2 regions of the Thalassotalea sp. SU-HH00458 genome follow, and region 1 is predicted to be linked to the other one. Evidence: predicted binding sites of a transcription regulator. Region 1 holds the regulator's gene; the other holds the start of a gene.

Evidence for each region. The regulator LexA, encoded in region 1, represses DNA repair genes until DNA is damaged. The targets are predictions, from matches to a motif close to TACTGTATNNNNATACAGTA.
Region 2: the regulator LexA is predicted to act here: its motif matches at 1,708-1,727, upstream of ABXH06_RS04825 (YebG family protein).

Annotation. Positions count from the first base shown of each region.
Region 1 covers NZ_BAABWW010000005.1:117,809-125,905, forward strand. Annotated here, with positions in the region: gene ABXH06_RS09305 (E22 family MetX-like putative esterase) at 1-181, shown strand, start outside; gene ABXH06_RS09310 (3-hydroxybutyrate dehydrogenase) at 181-948, shown strand; gene ABXH06_RS09315 (CoA transferase subunit A) at 1,012-1,731, shown strand; gene ABXH06_RS09320 (CoA transferase subunit B) at 1,734-2,390, shown strand; gene ABXH06_RS09325 (DUF938 domain-containing protein) at 2,450-3,061, opposite strand; gene ABXH06_RS09330 (GNAT family N-acetyltransferase) at 3,085-4,209, opposite strand; gene lexA (transcriptional repressor LexA) at 4,430-5,053, shown strand; gene coxB (cytochrome c oxidase subunit II) at 5,611-7,107, shown strand; gene ctaD (cytochrome c oxidase subunit I) at 7,120-8,097, shown strand, end outside.
Region 2 covers NZ_BAABWW010000002.1:422,363-430,459, reverse strand. Annotated here, with positions in the region: gene ABXH06_RS04835 (response regulator) at 1-5, opposite strand, end outside; gene ABXH06_RS04830 (M48 family metallopeptidase) at 576-1,304, opposite strand; gene ABXH06_RS04825 (YebG family protein) at 1,324-1,638, opposite strand; gene ABXH06_RS04820 (DUF3718 domain-containing protein) at 2,074-2,424, shown strand; gene ABXH06_RS04815 (alpha/beta fold hydrolase) at 2,599-3,315, opposite strand; gene moeA (molybdopterin molybdotransferase MoeA) at 3,376-4,611, opposite strand; molybdenum cofactor riboswitch at 4,756-4,909, shown strand; gene moaA (GTP 3',8-cyclase MoaA) at 4,896-5,867, shown strand; gene mobA (molybdenum cofactor guanylyltransferase) at 5,871-6,581, shown strand; gene moaB (molybdenum cofactor biosynthesis protein B) at 6,574-7,128, shown strand; gene moaC (cyclic pyranopterin monophosphate synthase MoaC) at 7,128-7,619, shown strand; gene moaD (molybdopterin converting factor subunit 1) at 7,702-7,947, shown strand; gene moaE (molybdopterin synthase catalytic subunit MoaE) at 7,949-8,097, shown strand, end outside.

The sequences.
Region 1 (8,097 bases):
GTTATTTTTGCCAGCTGCCAATGATTTAGTTTTGTTTCCTTCTATGGCTAAAAAAGCGCATGAGCTTATTGGTGAAAATAGTCAGTATGAAGAAATTCAAGGCATGTGGGGGCATTTAGATGGTCTCTTTTCAATCAGCAGTAAAGCAAAAACCATTGCAACATTTTTGGAGAGTAAATAATGAAAAACATGACCGCCTTAATAACTGGAGCAGGTAGTGGTATTGGTTTCGGTGTTGCTCAGTCGTTGGCTGAAAAAGGTGCGAATATCATTATCACTGATATGAATGATGAAGCGGTTTTATCTGCCCAGCAAAAATTGGCTGAAAAAGGCTTAACTGCAAGAGGCATTAAACTAGACGTTACCAATGAACAAGATATCGAAAATTTACTCGCAGCATTAGCTGATACAACCGTGGACATTTTAGTCAACAATGCCGGTATACAGCATGTTTCACGTTTAGAAGATTTTCCCATGAATGTTTGGCAAAAAATTGTTGATGTATTACTGACAGGGCCGGCGCGAACCTGTAAAGCTTTTATGCCCAAAATGCGGGAAAACGGCTTTGGCAGAATTATCAATATTGGCTCAATACATGGCTTAGTTGCTTCGCCTTATAAGTCTGCATATGTGGCAGCTAAACATGGCTTAATTGGTTTTTCGAAAGTGATCGCTTTAGAAACATCTGATACTGACATTACCATCAATACAATTTGTCCTGCCTACGTTAAAACGCCATTAGTTGAAAAACAGATCAAAGATCAAGCGCAACAACATGGCATTAGCGAAGAAGACGTCATCAATAAAATAATGCTAGAGCCTATGCCGAAAAAGTCGTTTATCGATATTGACGAAATCTGTGCCACGGTGTGTTTTTTGGCGAGTAAAGAAGCAAGAAATATGACCGGCCAAGCCCTTGTGCTTGATGGCGGTTGGACAGTGAAATAATTCCATTAAATCGCTTTTTGAAAGCAATAAGCAATTTAATTTACCAAATATAGGAACAAAAAAATGGCAGGTTTTAATAAAGTTGTCGCTAACTATCAAGAAGCGATGGCAGGCTTAGAAAACGGAATGACAGTCATTGCTGGCGGCTTCGGTTTATGCGGCATTCCTGAAAACTTAATCAATGAAATTAAGCGTAAAGGCACTAAAGATCTTACGGTGGTTTCAAATAATTGTGGTGTTGATGATTTTGGTTTAGGGGTGTTACTTGCCGATCGTCAAATTAGCAAAATAGTGGCGTCATATGTAGGTGAAAATGCTGAGTTTGAACGACAAATGATGAGTGGCGAATTAGCCGTTGAATTAACACCGCAAGGAACTCTTGCTGAAAAAATGCGGGCTGGCGGAGCGGGCATTCCTGCTTTTTTCACTGCTACAGGTGTTGGTACACCAGTGGGAGAAGGTAAGGAAGTACGTACTTTTAATGGCAGAGAATACTTGCTGGAAGAGGGCATAAAAGGTGATTTCGCGATTATCAAAGCGTGGAAAGCGGACAAATACGGCAACTTAGTTTATCGCAAAACAGCGCGTAATTTTAATCCAATGGCGGCAACCGCAGGAAAAATCACGGTCGTTGAAGTTGAAGAAATCGTTGAACCAGGTGAACTTGATCCAGACCAAATTCATACCTCAGGTATTTATGTCGACCGTCTGATTGTCGGCACCTTTGAAAAACGCATTGAACAGCGAACGATTCGTCCTTCGCAGCAAGAGTCAGGAGAATAAAAATGGCGTTAACTCGAGAACAAATGGCAAAGCGCGTTGCTCAAGAATTACAAGACGGTTATTACGTTAATTTAGGGATTGGTATTCCTACTTTAGTGGCGAATTATATTCCTGAAAATATGGAGGTTATGCTGCAATCAGAAAACGGCCTTCTGGGCATGGGACAATTTCCTACGGAAGATGAAATTGACGCCGATTTAATAAATGCCGGTAAGCAAACGGTTACTATGGCAACCGGAGCGTCTGTATTTTCAAGTGCTGAGTCATTTGCCATGATCCGCGGTGGCCATGTTGATTTAACAGTACTCGGTGCCTTTGAAGTGGATGTGAATGGCAATATTGCTTCATATATGATCCCTGGCAAGTTAATCAAAGGCATGGGGGGCGCAATGGATTTAGTGGCCGGTGCTGATAATATTATTGTTACCATGACACATGCTTCAAAGCATGGAGATTCTAAATTACTCGCCAATTGTACTTTGCCGCTTACAGGTAAAAATTGTATTAAAAAGGTGCTTACCGACTTAGCTTACTTAGAAATTCATCAAGGTAAATTTCATTTATTAGAATATGCGCCAGGGGTTTCTATTGAAGAAATTCAAGCGCTGACGGAAGGTGAATTAATTGTTAGTGAAAACGTAAAAGAAATGCTTGTTTAACCTAGTTCGGCACTTTGGCTCGTTGAAAGTGCCGTTTTTTTTAATTCGTTGCTAATTATTTATTCGCATTTTCTAAATACTAATAAACGGTTATTTGCCGGCATAGTGTGGTCGGTGATTAAAGAAAAACCGGCAGCATTTGCCAAGGTAATTATGGCTTCAAAATCACGAATACCGCTGAGTTGATCACGTTCTTTTAACCACGTATCAAATTGTTGATTACTTGCGCTAGTAAATTTACCTTGGTAGTTAAATGGTCCGTAAATACATAAGGTTCCGTCTTTCGCTAAATTATTGCCAACGCCTGTGAAAAAGCGTTGTACTAGTGGCCAGCTCACAATATGCAGGGTATTGGCAGTGAAAATACCATCAAAAAAAGGCGTACTGTTGTCGTTAGTAAAAGACCAGTCTTCAGTAAGATCAAGGGTAATAGGCGCGCGAATATTGTTTAAACCGCTGTTAATGACTCTTTGCTGGATAGAAAAATGATTGGTGGCAAGATCACTGGTTTGCCAAATTAGTTGTGGTAAATGTTTAGCAAAATGTACGGCATGTTGACCCGTGCCAGAGCCTATTTCAAGCACCTTGTTTGTGGTACTAAACGCCTGATTTAATACTGATAAAATGGCAGACTTGTTGTTTTCACAGGCCTGAGAAAATGCTAATTCCATCCTAATTTCCTTTTGTTGACGCGTTAGCTTTGTTTAAACGGTAATGCCGCTAAACATTGCTTTTGATAACGCTTTAGTTGTACTCGTTCTTGTTGGCAGTAATTTTTTATCGGCGTTTTGAAGTGTTCATGTTTGATCCAATGATAAGAATAGGTCAATACGGCTTCAAAACCTCGTTGTATTTTATGCTCACCTTGTGTGCCTGGATTAAACATCGCTAATTTATTAGCAATGCAAAATTCGATGCCTTGATAATAACAAAGCTCAAAATGAAGATTTTTCACTGATTCACTACAGCCCCAATAACGACCATATAAATGCTGATGATCATAAAAGAACAATGAACAAGCAATATATTGATCATCTCGACTCGCGATTACCAGTAAAATATTATCCGGTAACGTTTGAAAAATTTGTTGAAAAAAAGCATAGCTTAAGTGCGGCTGATGACCTTTTTTTAAATAAGTTAATTGGTAAGTTAAATAGAAGTAATCTAAATGTTTCTTGGTAATGTCTTTACCGACAAACCGCTTAACCTGAACATCTTGTTGAGCAATTGAACGGCGTTCTTTTAAGGTGTTTTTACGTTTTCTGGCGGTAAATGTTGAAAGGAAATGGTCAAAACTTTGATATTGACGATTAAACCAATGAAACTGAACCGTATGGCGAAGATATACGTCATCAGGTAACTTTTCTTGAGCAGCTTGAGAAATTTCAGGAATAAACAACAAGTGCCAGCTATTGATATCATTTTGCTGGCAATACTCAATCAGTACTTTTATGATTTGCAGATAATCAACCGTTTCGCTTAGGAGCTTGTCATTTGGAATGGGGGTAACAGGAATAGTGCTGACTAACTTGGGATAATAATCTAAACCATTGTGCTGATAAGCTTGTGCCCAGTCCCAGTCAAACACATACTCGCCCCATGAGTGTTGTTTAATATATAACGGGATAATTGCTTGAATTGTTTTATCAGTAGATAAGGTTAAATGATGAGGCTGCCAACCAGTCTTAATACAAATAGACGTACTATCTTCAAGCGCTTTGAAAAATTCATAATGCATCAGTGGGCATAAAGAGTTTTCTACGGCTTGCCATTGGTTTTTGGCAATATCATTAATACTATGATGAAATTCTGCTTTCACGTGGCTCGTATTTTTAAGTGAAACGTTGGCTAAGCATAGCTGATTTTGCTTTCAGATATAATAACCAATGGCGAATAGAGAGGTTTTTATCTCATTCATTTATATAGCATTATGTCTGATATCTCGATTAAGTTTTTTACTTGACTAGTCAGGGTTGCGTTTATTTACAGCCTGTATATACTAACAGTTATAACTGTCAGTATATACAGGAAATTGTCGAATGACTAACCTACGACCACTTACACCACGCCAAGAACAAATTTTTGATCTTATTAAAGAAAATATTTCTCAAACGGGTATGCCACCCACGCGCGCTGAAATTGCCGATTTTTTCGGTTTTAAATCTGCCAATGCCGCCGAAGAGCATTTAAAAGCACTCGCTAAAAAAGGTTACATCGAAATGCTACCTGGCACGTCGCGCGGTATTCGTTTAGCGGAACAGTTTACTGAAGAAGAAGGCTTACCGTTAATTGGTCGTGTTGCGGCAGGAGAACCTATTCTGGCGCAAGAACATGTTGAAGATAACTATAAAATTGACGGTAATTTATTTCACCCTGCAGCGGATTATTTATTGCGAGTAAATGGCGAAAGTATGAAAGATATAGGCATTCTCGATGGTGATTTATTAGCGGTACATCAAACGACTGACGTGCAAAATGGCCAAGTGATTGTTGCGCGAATTGATGAAGATGTAACGGTAAAACGATTTAAACGTGAAGGAAATGTTGTTTATCTTCACGCTGAAAATGAAGATTTCTCACCGATAAAAGTTGATTTAACTTCGCAACATTTTAATGTTGAAGGCATAGCTGTAGGAGTTATTCGTTCTGCCGACTGGATGTAAATTTAACTTTTCCATATTGCTGACTTTTGTTCTCCTCTTTTTAATAAAAGTCAGCAATTTTTTACTTTTTGTCACTTTTCATGCTTTAGCCGAACTTTTATAAAGAATAATTCTTATTTAATCTTAGTATTCTCAAACTAGATTGTTTTTTGATTAAAAAATATTCACCCTCATTTCTACCTGATATTATTTTATTAGAGCAATTGCTTGATTTTTAGCCTATGGCGTCAGGCTATATAAAATGGACTTTTTAACGTTTTAGAGTTGATACTCTATTGTAATTGTTAGTGTTTTTACTTTTATTAAAGAAAATTAAGAATTGACCTAGATCAAGATTTAAGTAATTCTAGGACAGAAATTGAACAAAAATAATAATAAGGCGCACTTTAAGTGGTTAAAAAATAGCCAGAAAAAATAACAACAAAAACAACTAAAAGAAATCAAGATATTCGTTTTTTAATGATATTAAAGATTTTAAAACTTAGAAAGGGTGGAGGAGATGTCGAGTGAAGAGACGTAACCTAAGTTGGCTATTCCTAGGGCTATTAGTTCCTAGTATGGCTTGGGCAGATAAACAGTTAAATCTTACCAAAGGTGTTACTGATATAAGTCAGGAAGTATATGGTCTTCATATGTTTGCGCTTTATATTTGTACTGCAATTGGTGTTGTGGTTTTTGGGGCGATGTTTTGGTCAATCATGTTCCATCGCAAATCAAAGGGGGTAAAGCCAGCAACTTTTCATGAAAGTACCAAGGTGGAAATTCTGTGGACAGTTATCCCTATTGTCATCTTAATCGGCATGGCGGTACCCGCAACGAAAACACTCGTTAGCATGGAAAATAACGATAATTCTGATATCACTATTCAAGTCACTGGCTCTCAGTGGAAATGGCACTATAAATATTTTGACCAAGACATTGAGTTTTACTCTGTTTTATCGACTCCTCGTGGACAATATGAAAACCAAAATGGTGTTGGCGAAACAAAAGGTGAAAATTATCTTTTAGAGGTTGATAGACATTTGGTGATACCGGTTAATAAAAAAATTCGCTTTTTGATCACTTCTGATGATGTGATTCATTCATGGTGGGTGCCAGATTTTGCCGTTAAACAAGATGCTAACCCTGGTTTTATCAACGAAGCATGGGCGATAGTACCTGAGCCAGGAATATATAGAGGCCAATGTGCTGAGCTTTGCGGTAAAGATCATGGTTTTATGCCGATTGTCGTTGAAGTTAAATCGGAAGAAGACTACGCCCGTTGGATTGATGAACAAAATGAATTAATCGCTAATGCCGCTGCTGCAGAGGCTGCTTCTTTAAATGCTTCACTCTCTAAAGAAGAATTAATGCAATTAGGTGAAACTACTTACACGGCTTATTGTGCTGCTTGTCATCAACCTACAGGCTTAGGTTTACCTCCTGCGTTTCCAGCGCTTAAAGGCAGTCCTGTTGCGACAACGGGCAGTGTTGCTGACCATATAGATATCGTTTTCAATGGTAAAGCCGGAACCGGTATGCAAGGTTATGGCAAACAACTTAGCATGAAAGAAATTGCTGCGGTTGTTACTTACGAGCGAAACGCTTGGGGCAATGACACAGGTGATACTGTACAAGCGGCTGATGTTAAATCAGCGACTAGCGGTTCTGCTTCTTCAGCTGCGACTACTGTTGAAAAAGTCGTTGAGAAAGTGAGTAAAGCTGTTTCTGCTGCACCCGCAGAAGACTTATCTAAAGAATATACACTTGATGAATTAATGGCTAAAGGCGAGAAAGTTTACAACACGGCTTGTGTAGCTTGTCATCAGTCTACTGGTGCAGGTTTACCACCAGCATTTCCATCATTAATCGGTAGCCCAATTACTACAGGTGATGTTAATGCACACATTGATATGGTGGTAAATGGCAGTAAGAAAAATCCAAGTATGGCCGCTTTTGGTGCTCAATTGTCTAAAACCGACATTGCTGCCGTCATTACTTTTGAGCGAAATGCTTGGGGTAATAATACCGGTGATGTTGTTCAACCCGCAGATATTGCTGCAAGTGCTAAGTAAGGAGGCAGAATAATGACTACAGAAGCTATTCACGACTCGCATGAGCACGATGATCACCATGATCACAAAATGACGGGTATAAAACGTTGGTTGTATACGACTAACCACAAAGATATTGGTACTTTGTACCTATGGTTCGCATTCATCATGTTATTATTTGGTGGTGCATTAGCAATGATGATCCGTGTTGAGTTATTTCAACCAGGACTTCAATTTGTTGAACCCGACTTTTTTAACCAATTAACTACTGTTCACGGTTTGATCATGGTATTCGGCGCGATTATGCCGGCTTTCACCGGTTTTGCTAACTGGATGATACCTATGATGATTGGTGCGCCAGATATGGCTTTACCACGTATGAACAACTGGAGTTTTTGGATTTTGCCTTTTGCATTTTCCATTCTTATTGCTTCGTTCTTTATGGAATCAGGAGCACCTAACTTTGGTTGGACGTTCTACGCACCACTTTCGACAACATACTCTAACGGAAGTACCGCATTCTTTGTTTTTGCTGTACATATTATGGGTGTTTCATCGATTATGGGGGCAATTAACGTCATTGTAACCATCATGAATATGCGTGCCCCAGGTATGACTTACATGAAAATGCCATTATTTGTTTGGACATTTTTCATTACGGCCTATTTATTAATTGCGGTAATGCCGGTGTTAGCTGGTGTTGTAACTATGCTATTAACTGACACCTATTTTGGTACGAGTTTCTTCGACGCCGCTGGTGGTGGTGATCCAGTAATGTTCCAGCATATTTTTTGGTTCTTTGGTCATCCTGAAGTTTACATCATGATCTTGCCGGCATTTGGTATTGTATCAACCATCATACCTACATTTGCTCGTAAACGTTTATTCGGCTATAGCTCAATGGTTTATGCCACAGCTTCAATTGCTTTCTTATCGTTTATTGTCTGGGCTCACCATATGTTCACCACCGGCATGCCGTTATTCGGTGAACTATTCTTCATGTATTGTACT
Region 2 (8,097 bases), on a different contig from region 1:
CTCATGAAATGGGCATTCCTATTATTATTATTTTTAATGGGGTGTAATTTACCTTAAAAAAGTCAGGCTGTTAACGGCTAAACACACAATTTATGATTTTTTTTCAAGCAAATGGATCGCACTAAAAGACATAATTATTTAACACATTGATAAATATATAATTAATATTATTACATCAATTATCCCCCCTAGCATTTATTTTCACCGTCCAGCCCCATTTATCTAGGATAAATTTGGCAACACCTCTTTAAAAGCCAAATAACACTTTTAATATAGCTAAGGATAAAATAGCCGAAATCGCATAAATACACGCCATTTTCCAATTATATCGATTTACTTTCATCACAATTCCTCATATTAATCTTCCAGTCAATTTGTTGACTGAAAAGCTGTTTATTATTATTTGTATAAAATACAAGCGATTATCATGCCAAGATAAAACAACTGATTGATAACAAAAGAATTATTAAAAAGATAAAGATAAAAATGACTACTTTAAGAAAAATACGGATAAAAATACGGATAAAAATACGCTACATTATCAATAAGTTAAATGAAACATTAACTGTATTTTACTAGGTGATATATTGTGTTGGCCATTGAAGATGACTTTGATGGACTTTAAGCCAATGTTTAGCTTCTTTAAAACGAGGAAAAAACGCTTCGACTAATGACCAAAATTGCCGACTATGATTTAAATGCTTTAAATGGCAAAGTTCATGAACAACTACATAATTAATCACCCAATCAGGTACCATCATCAATAAGTAGTTAAAGTTTAATTGTCCGTAATTGTTGCAACTCCCCCAACGAGCTTTATATTGCCTGACTTTGATATTACTTGGGTATAAATTAAGTTGAGCGCTAAAATATTTAACTTTTTCTGCTATTACTGTCTCAGCACTTTGTTTAAACCAAGCTTCCACAAGCTGTTTAATAACCTTCTGTTGTCGCGTTTTATCGACATTTTTATACCGTTGAGCGAGCGTAATTTGAATACTGTCACCATGATTTTCGATACAATTTTTGCTTGAAAAAGTAAGTGAAATGTTTTTTCTGATCCCCTCAAACCATAAAAATCCATTTTCACTCAAGACAATTCCTTGATGGTTCAATGCTTGTTCTTTGAGTAGATTATTTTGGGTTAAAAGCTTGACCTCAAGCCAGGATGACTTTTGAAGAACAAACTGCTGAATATAACTTTCTTTAACATATTGTGGAGCCCGAACGATAACAAGGCCCTGTTTTACCTGTAAGGCAATACTTTTCCGCTTATGACTGCGGATTAACTGATACTCAATCATAAAAGCTATCAGTTAACGACTATGCTGCATCATTTTTACGCTCAGTTTCCTTAGCAGCACTATTATTGTCTTCCACTTTTTGGACTTGTTTTTTTGCGACTTTAGGTTTCTTAGCTTGCAAGGCAATAAGCACTTGTTCCCTATGTTGAGCGATATAAACACTGAGTTCTTCTCGCATATTTTCCGATAATTCTATCGTGGCACTTTCAAATAGTTCAGCAAGACTATCAGCCATATCTAACATCTTGTCATATTCATCTGCGGCTTTCTTATCCATAAATGTTTCTACCTCCACACCTTGTCTTATGACAACAAATCGACTTTCAACGGCCATTGTTTTCCCTTATTTAACGAAAAGCTACTCTGGTAAGTACATCATAAACGAAGCAATGCGCACCACAAGAGCTGTATATAAAAACAGTAGAATATCTTTTTTGGCAAAAAATGCAATATAAATTAACTAAAACATGAAAATTAACCTGTTAACCATCATGCGACGACTGACATATTCCTCATTTAATTTGTGTCATTTTAACGATGAATGTAAATATCCATGACACAACTCCATAAAAACAACTTGCAAACTAGACAGATTTCCCTTTTAAATCATAACAATAGAATCCTCTCCATTAAAATTACACCGTAGATTTTCCTTACATTCATCCAGATAAATCTTGCAACTTTTATTGAAAAAAACGCCACTATTAAGTTGTACATAGCAATTTTGCAAATGTCGTTTTACCACTTTAGATATTTTAGGAGCGTTATCATGAATAAAATTAAATCAACCATTACAACGGCCATTACAGTGACATTATTAGCAGGCGCGAGTTTTACTAGTTCAGCAATGGACAAATATATAGAAGATTCTTTAATTGAAGTTTGTAAAGCATCTACTACCAATAGCATGTTGAAATTTAACAAAACCATGAAATCTTATCGGTTAAATAACAAAGCAGTTGCCAATAAGGTAATGTGCAATGGTGACGATATTACTGATTTTGCTAGAAACCATGGTTCATATAAAGTAGCAGCAAAACTTGAGAAAAGCTTAAACGGGAATGTAAGTATTACGGATGTAGCAGCGCTGAGTAAAATCGACGTAAAATTTGTCGAATAGTCAGAGCAAGATGCAAAAGTTCCCTATCCCTGATGATGTTTAAGCGACAACGGCAGAGCAATTTGAAGCGAACCTTCTTCAATTGCTTGCTGTTTGCTGAACATAGTCAATGATTAATTTTCAACTTCCACGCTGTAACTAAGTACGCTTAACACACTAAATAACAGTAAGTTTTTATGTATGATCAGTTAGATTTCCCATTAACCAATGAGCCAGTGCCTTTGGCTTTTCTAATGGCAACATATGGCCGGCTTGTTCAAAAATAGTTAAGGTCATGTTTTTATCGAGTTGTTGGAAATCCGTCAACGATGATATCGAAACTAAAGGATCATTTTCACCGACACAAAAATATTTTTTCTGATTGAGTAACACTAGTTGATGAAAAATATTCTCTCGTTTGGTTGTGGCCAATAATTGATGAACGAGTGCCTCTTGCCCCAATGATTTATCCATATTTTCAATCAAAGACACGATATCGTTGCGATGATGAGCACTTTTATCTAATAAAGCTAATATTCGTTTTCGCGCAATACCGGCATAGCCATTCCTTTTGATCCAAGCTACCGCTCGAGCACGCTCTTTCATTTCTCTTTCTGGCAAAGCACATGGCATATTAGCTATCACCAATAGTTTTTCAATCAATTGAGGATATTTTAATAGAAAAGCAGATGCCAAATATCCCCCTAATGAAAATCCCAATAGGACGACTTTTTCATCAGGCAGTTGCTGTTTTATATCATCAAGAATGTCATTGATTGTTGGCTTTTGAGCAATAGTTAAAAAGTGAAAATCAAAATGAATGTCACTCAACGCTTCCAAGGCTGAAATCATTGGCTGCCATAGGCGTGCATCACACATAGTACCGGGCAATAAATAGAGAGACTGTCGCATAGTCAAAAACCAAACTCATTAAAAATTAAGCCAACAAAAGTTGTCTATAAATAGGTAAAACTATTGTAAGTATTTATCAAACATTTGTACCTTAACCCATTCACCTTGATTCACTTTCCCTTGCTCAGCCGCAAGAACAATATAACAATTGGCTGCAGCCATACTGGTCAATATGCCAGAGCCTTGACTTCCCGTTGAAGTAACTTGTAAATCACCATTTTCATCCTGACTTAGAATACCCCGCTGAAAATCCATTCTCCCCGGTGATTTTTTTAAAACTTGGGTAGTTTTCGCTTTCAATGTTAACGGTTGTTCACGATTAACATGCTGCATTTTTAATAACGCGGGAAGTGCTAACTGATGAGCGGTGACTAAGGCAGAAACGGGGTTACCTGGTAAACCAAAAAAATATGCCTTAGTAAGCGTGCCAAAAGCAAAAGGTTTTCCGGGTTTCATGGCGATTTTCCAAAATGCTATTTTACCCAAAGCTTCAAGGACCGTTTTGGTATAATCAGCGTCTCCAACAGAAACACCACCAGATGAAATCACCACATCAGCAACATCATCGGCTTTTTTAAACGCGGTAAAAATACTTGTTTCTACGTCTTCAACAATACCAAAATCAATAATTTCAGCACCGAGTTTAGTCAATAATGATGTTAAGAACTGACTATTGCTTTCGTAAATATCACCATCATTAAGCGACTGTCCTGGTTTTTTTAATTCATCACCGGTTGAAATTAACGCGACCTTAAGTTTTCTAAAAACCGTGACTTTATCAATACCTAAGGAAGCTAGCACGCCAATGTCGATAGCCGTTAACTCTCGTCCTGTAAGAAAAACAACTTGCTCTTTAGCAATATCTTCTCCCTTACTTCTCACATTATCCGCACGTTTTCTTGGCGATAAAAAAGTAATATTTTCACCATCAACCTGACAATTTTCTTGCATTTCAACGGTATCGCAATCGGCAGGTACTTTAGCGCCAGTCATGATACGTACACATTCACCCGCTTTACATTCACCTGTAAAAGGCGCACCAGCCATCGAGCGTCCAACCAGTTTCAGGGTGTTATTTTCAGCTAAGCTTTGCGATGAAAATGTGTAACCATCCATTGCAGAATTATCATTTGGCGGGACATTTACTGGACTTTTAATATCTTGTGCTAAGACTCTTCCTAACGCATTTGTCAGCGTAACTTGCTCTGTGTCACTAATCGGTTTGACCACCGTTAACATATTTTCTAACGCCTGCTCAAAAGGGAGTAAGCCCTGAGCTGAACAACAATCAACCATTTGTATTTACCTTAAAATTACTGATATCAATATTATCTGATAATCCACAATGAACTACGAGTCAATTGCGTCGTTATTGTTTGATACAAATCAACTAGGAACATCGTTAATTATCATATCATCTAGTCATAACTATGTTATATTATATTGATTATTCGCCGAGCTTCTATTGCTAACTTTGTTTTACTTTCGTGAAACAGATACGTGATTTTAGCCGTGATTATTTTTTAATCGCCAGGGTTAATGTGGAAACATATTAGCCTCCCGACATTTGGAAAGGTGGAATGTTAACTGACAATTTTGGTCGTAAGTTTTATTACTTACGCCTATCGATTACCGACGTCTGTAATTTTCGTTGTAACTATTGTTTACCCGATGGTTATCAATGTGATCACGACCGTGATTTTTTATCGTTTGCTGAAATACAAAGAGTGGCCAAAGCCTTTGGTCAATTAGGCACGGAAAAAATTCGTATCACTGGTGGTGAGCCTTCATTAAGAAAAGATCTTCCCGACATTATTGCTGCCTGCAAACAAACCGAACACATCAAAAAAGTCGCATTAACGTCTAACGGCTATAAATTACCTGAACATATTAACCCTTGGTTAGATGCTGGCCTTGATGCGCTTAATATTAGTATTGATAGTTTAGATCCAAGACAATTCCATGCCATTACCGGCCATGACAAATTACCTAAAATTTTAAAGGGTATTGATATGGCATTGGCAAGTGGTAAAACATCCGTAAAAATTAATACGGTGTTAATGCGTGAATTTAATGGTTATGACATAAAAACCTATTTAGATTGGTTAAAAGATACCCCGGTTACCTTGCGTTTTATCGAATTAATGCAAACAGGTGATAATCAAGATTTTTTTAATAAGCAACATGTTCAAGCGTCTCGAATTAAACAGAACTTGCTTCTTGACGGTTGGCTGCCATCTATTCGTGATAAATCGTCTGGCCCTGCTCAAGAATTTTATCACCCTGATTATCAAGGAAAAGTTGGTTTAATCATGCCATACAGCAAAGACTTTTGTAACACTTGTAATCGGTTAAGAATCAGTGCTTTAGGGAAACTTCATTTGTGTTTATTTACCGAAGCAGGCTTGTCATTAAAAGAATACTTACAACAAGATGATGTGGAACCGTTAAAACAACAAATTGTTGCCATGATGAGTGATAAAAAAGCGACGCATTTTCTCCATGACAAAATCACGGGTGCGACAAAAAACTTGGCAATGCTGGGTGGTTAGTCGATGAAAACAGCAGCAAATATAATACTGAATCAACATTGTTTAGGGGTGGTATTAACAGGTGGTTTATCCTCTAGAATGGGGAGTGATAAAGCATTACTTAACCGACAAAGTGATTATCGACAAAGTGATAACCGACAAAATGAGCATGCGCCTCAAGAAAATATGTTGTCGTATAGTAAACAACAATTAAAAAATGCAGGCGTGGATGAGATTATTGTTAGCGGAAAAAATCATGGTATTGCCGATCAATATGAGCAATTAGGTCCAATGGGCGGTATTTATACTGTGCTCAACAAGTACCAACCACAAGCCATGTTAATTTTGCCGGTTGACTTGCCTTTAATAGACAGTCAATCATTACTGCAACTGAAACGTGCTGGGGAATTATCACAAAAGGCGACTTTTTTTCACAATTCTATGTTGCCATTATATTTGCCCGTAAATGCGTTTGTTAAACAGTTTTTTGAGCAAAGCTTTTTGCCCTTTAAACCACTTTTATCCTCTGATAAATCAGCGGGCTTTCACCAAACTAAAGATAAACCTGCGGTTAAAGGGCCTTCGATTAAAGCATTATTAATGCAAACACCCCATAAAACATTAATCCCTAAAAATTCACAATGCTTGTTTAATGCCAATACCCCCGAGCAATGGCAACAAGCTAAGCAAAAGTTTAACAACACTATTGTGCAAAACAGGAAAGATCATGTCTAGTTCAGCGAATAATCACAACAGTAAAGCATTTATTCCCCTCAACATTGCCGTATTAACCGTGTCAGATACACGTGATGAATCAAATGATACGTCAGGGCAATTATTAGCAGAGCGTGTTACCTCGTCAGGGCACAAATTAGCAGCAAAAACTATTGTTAAAGATGACGTTTATCAATTACGCGCCACTGTTTCTCAATGGATTGCCGATGAAAATATTCATGCAGTTATCAGCACTGGCGGTACAGGCTTTACGCTACGCGATAATACACCAGAGGCTTTATTGCCACTTTTTGATAAAAATGTAGAAGGGTTTGGTGAAATATTTCGTGCTATTTCCTTAGATGAAATTGGTACTTCGACGATTCAATCTCGTGCTTTTGGTGGCATAGCTAATCAAACCGTTATTTTATGTGTACCTGGTTCAACTAACGCATGTCGTACCGCTTGGGATAAATTAATCAAAGAACAATTAGACGCGAGTCATCGACCATGTAATTTTGTACCTCATTTGAATATTAATACTGAACAATGTGAGACAAGAAGCTAATGACAGCGCCAAACAAAGAAGTCGCCTTGAGCCACGTTAACTCAAAGGGCGAAGCTAATATGGTTGATGTCACTGAAAAAGCGATGACATCAAGAACCGCAACCGCCGTAGGTTTCATAAAAATGACGGCAGAAACCCTCGCGTTAATACAGCAAGGCGATAACAAAAAAGGCGATGTTTTTGCCGTTGCGCGTATTGCCGGCATCCAAGCAGCTAAAAAGTGCAGCGATTTAATTCCTTTATGTCATCCATTAATGTTGACAAAAGTGCATGTCGACTTTGAAATTAACGGTCAGGAAAACGAAATAAAAGTCACCAGCTTATGCCGGTTAACAGGGCAAACCGGCGTTGAAATGGAAGCCTTAACTGCCGTTTCTGTCGCTTGCTTAACATTGTTTGATATGTGTAAAGCAGCAGATCCTACAATGGAAATATATGGCATTAAAGTATTAACTAAAGAAGGTGGAAAGTCAGGAAACTGGCAGGCATAGTTTTTCGATTACGCTATAAAAGCCACTGCAAACCAATAAAAGAATACGTTAGAAAAATACCTGAAAATAAAACGAGAATCCTATGATAAAAGTATTATTTTTTGCCGCGCTGCGTGAACAACTAGGCAGTGACCAAATTACAATACCCGTAGAAAAACCAGCAACCGTTGCCGATGTGATTAACGCTTTACTTGCCTTGAACCCACAATGGCAGACAGCATTTTCTCAAAGCATGCTTTATGCGGTTAATCAAAACATGGTAAGCAAAGATCATCCTGTTAACTCCGGTGATGAAGTTGCATTTTTTCCACCAGTAACGGGTGGATAACATGGACGTTAAAAATGAATCATCAGTCAAAATTGCCATTCAAACCGCTGATTTTAACTTAACAGATGAAGTTAATTTGTTAGAGCAGCAAAATGATGAAGACGGTGCTGTTGTCACTTTTAGCGGTAGAGTAAGAAACAATAATCTCGG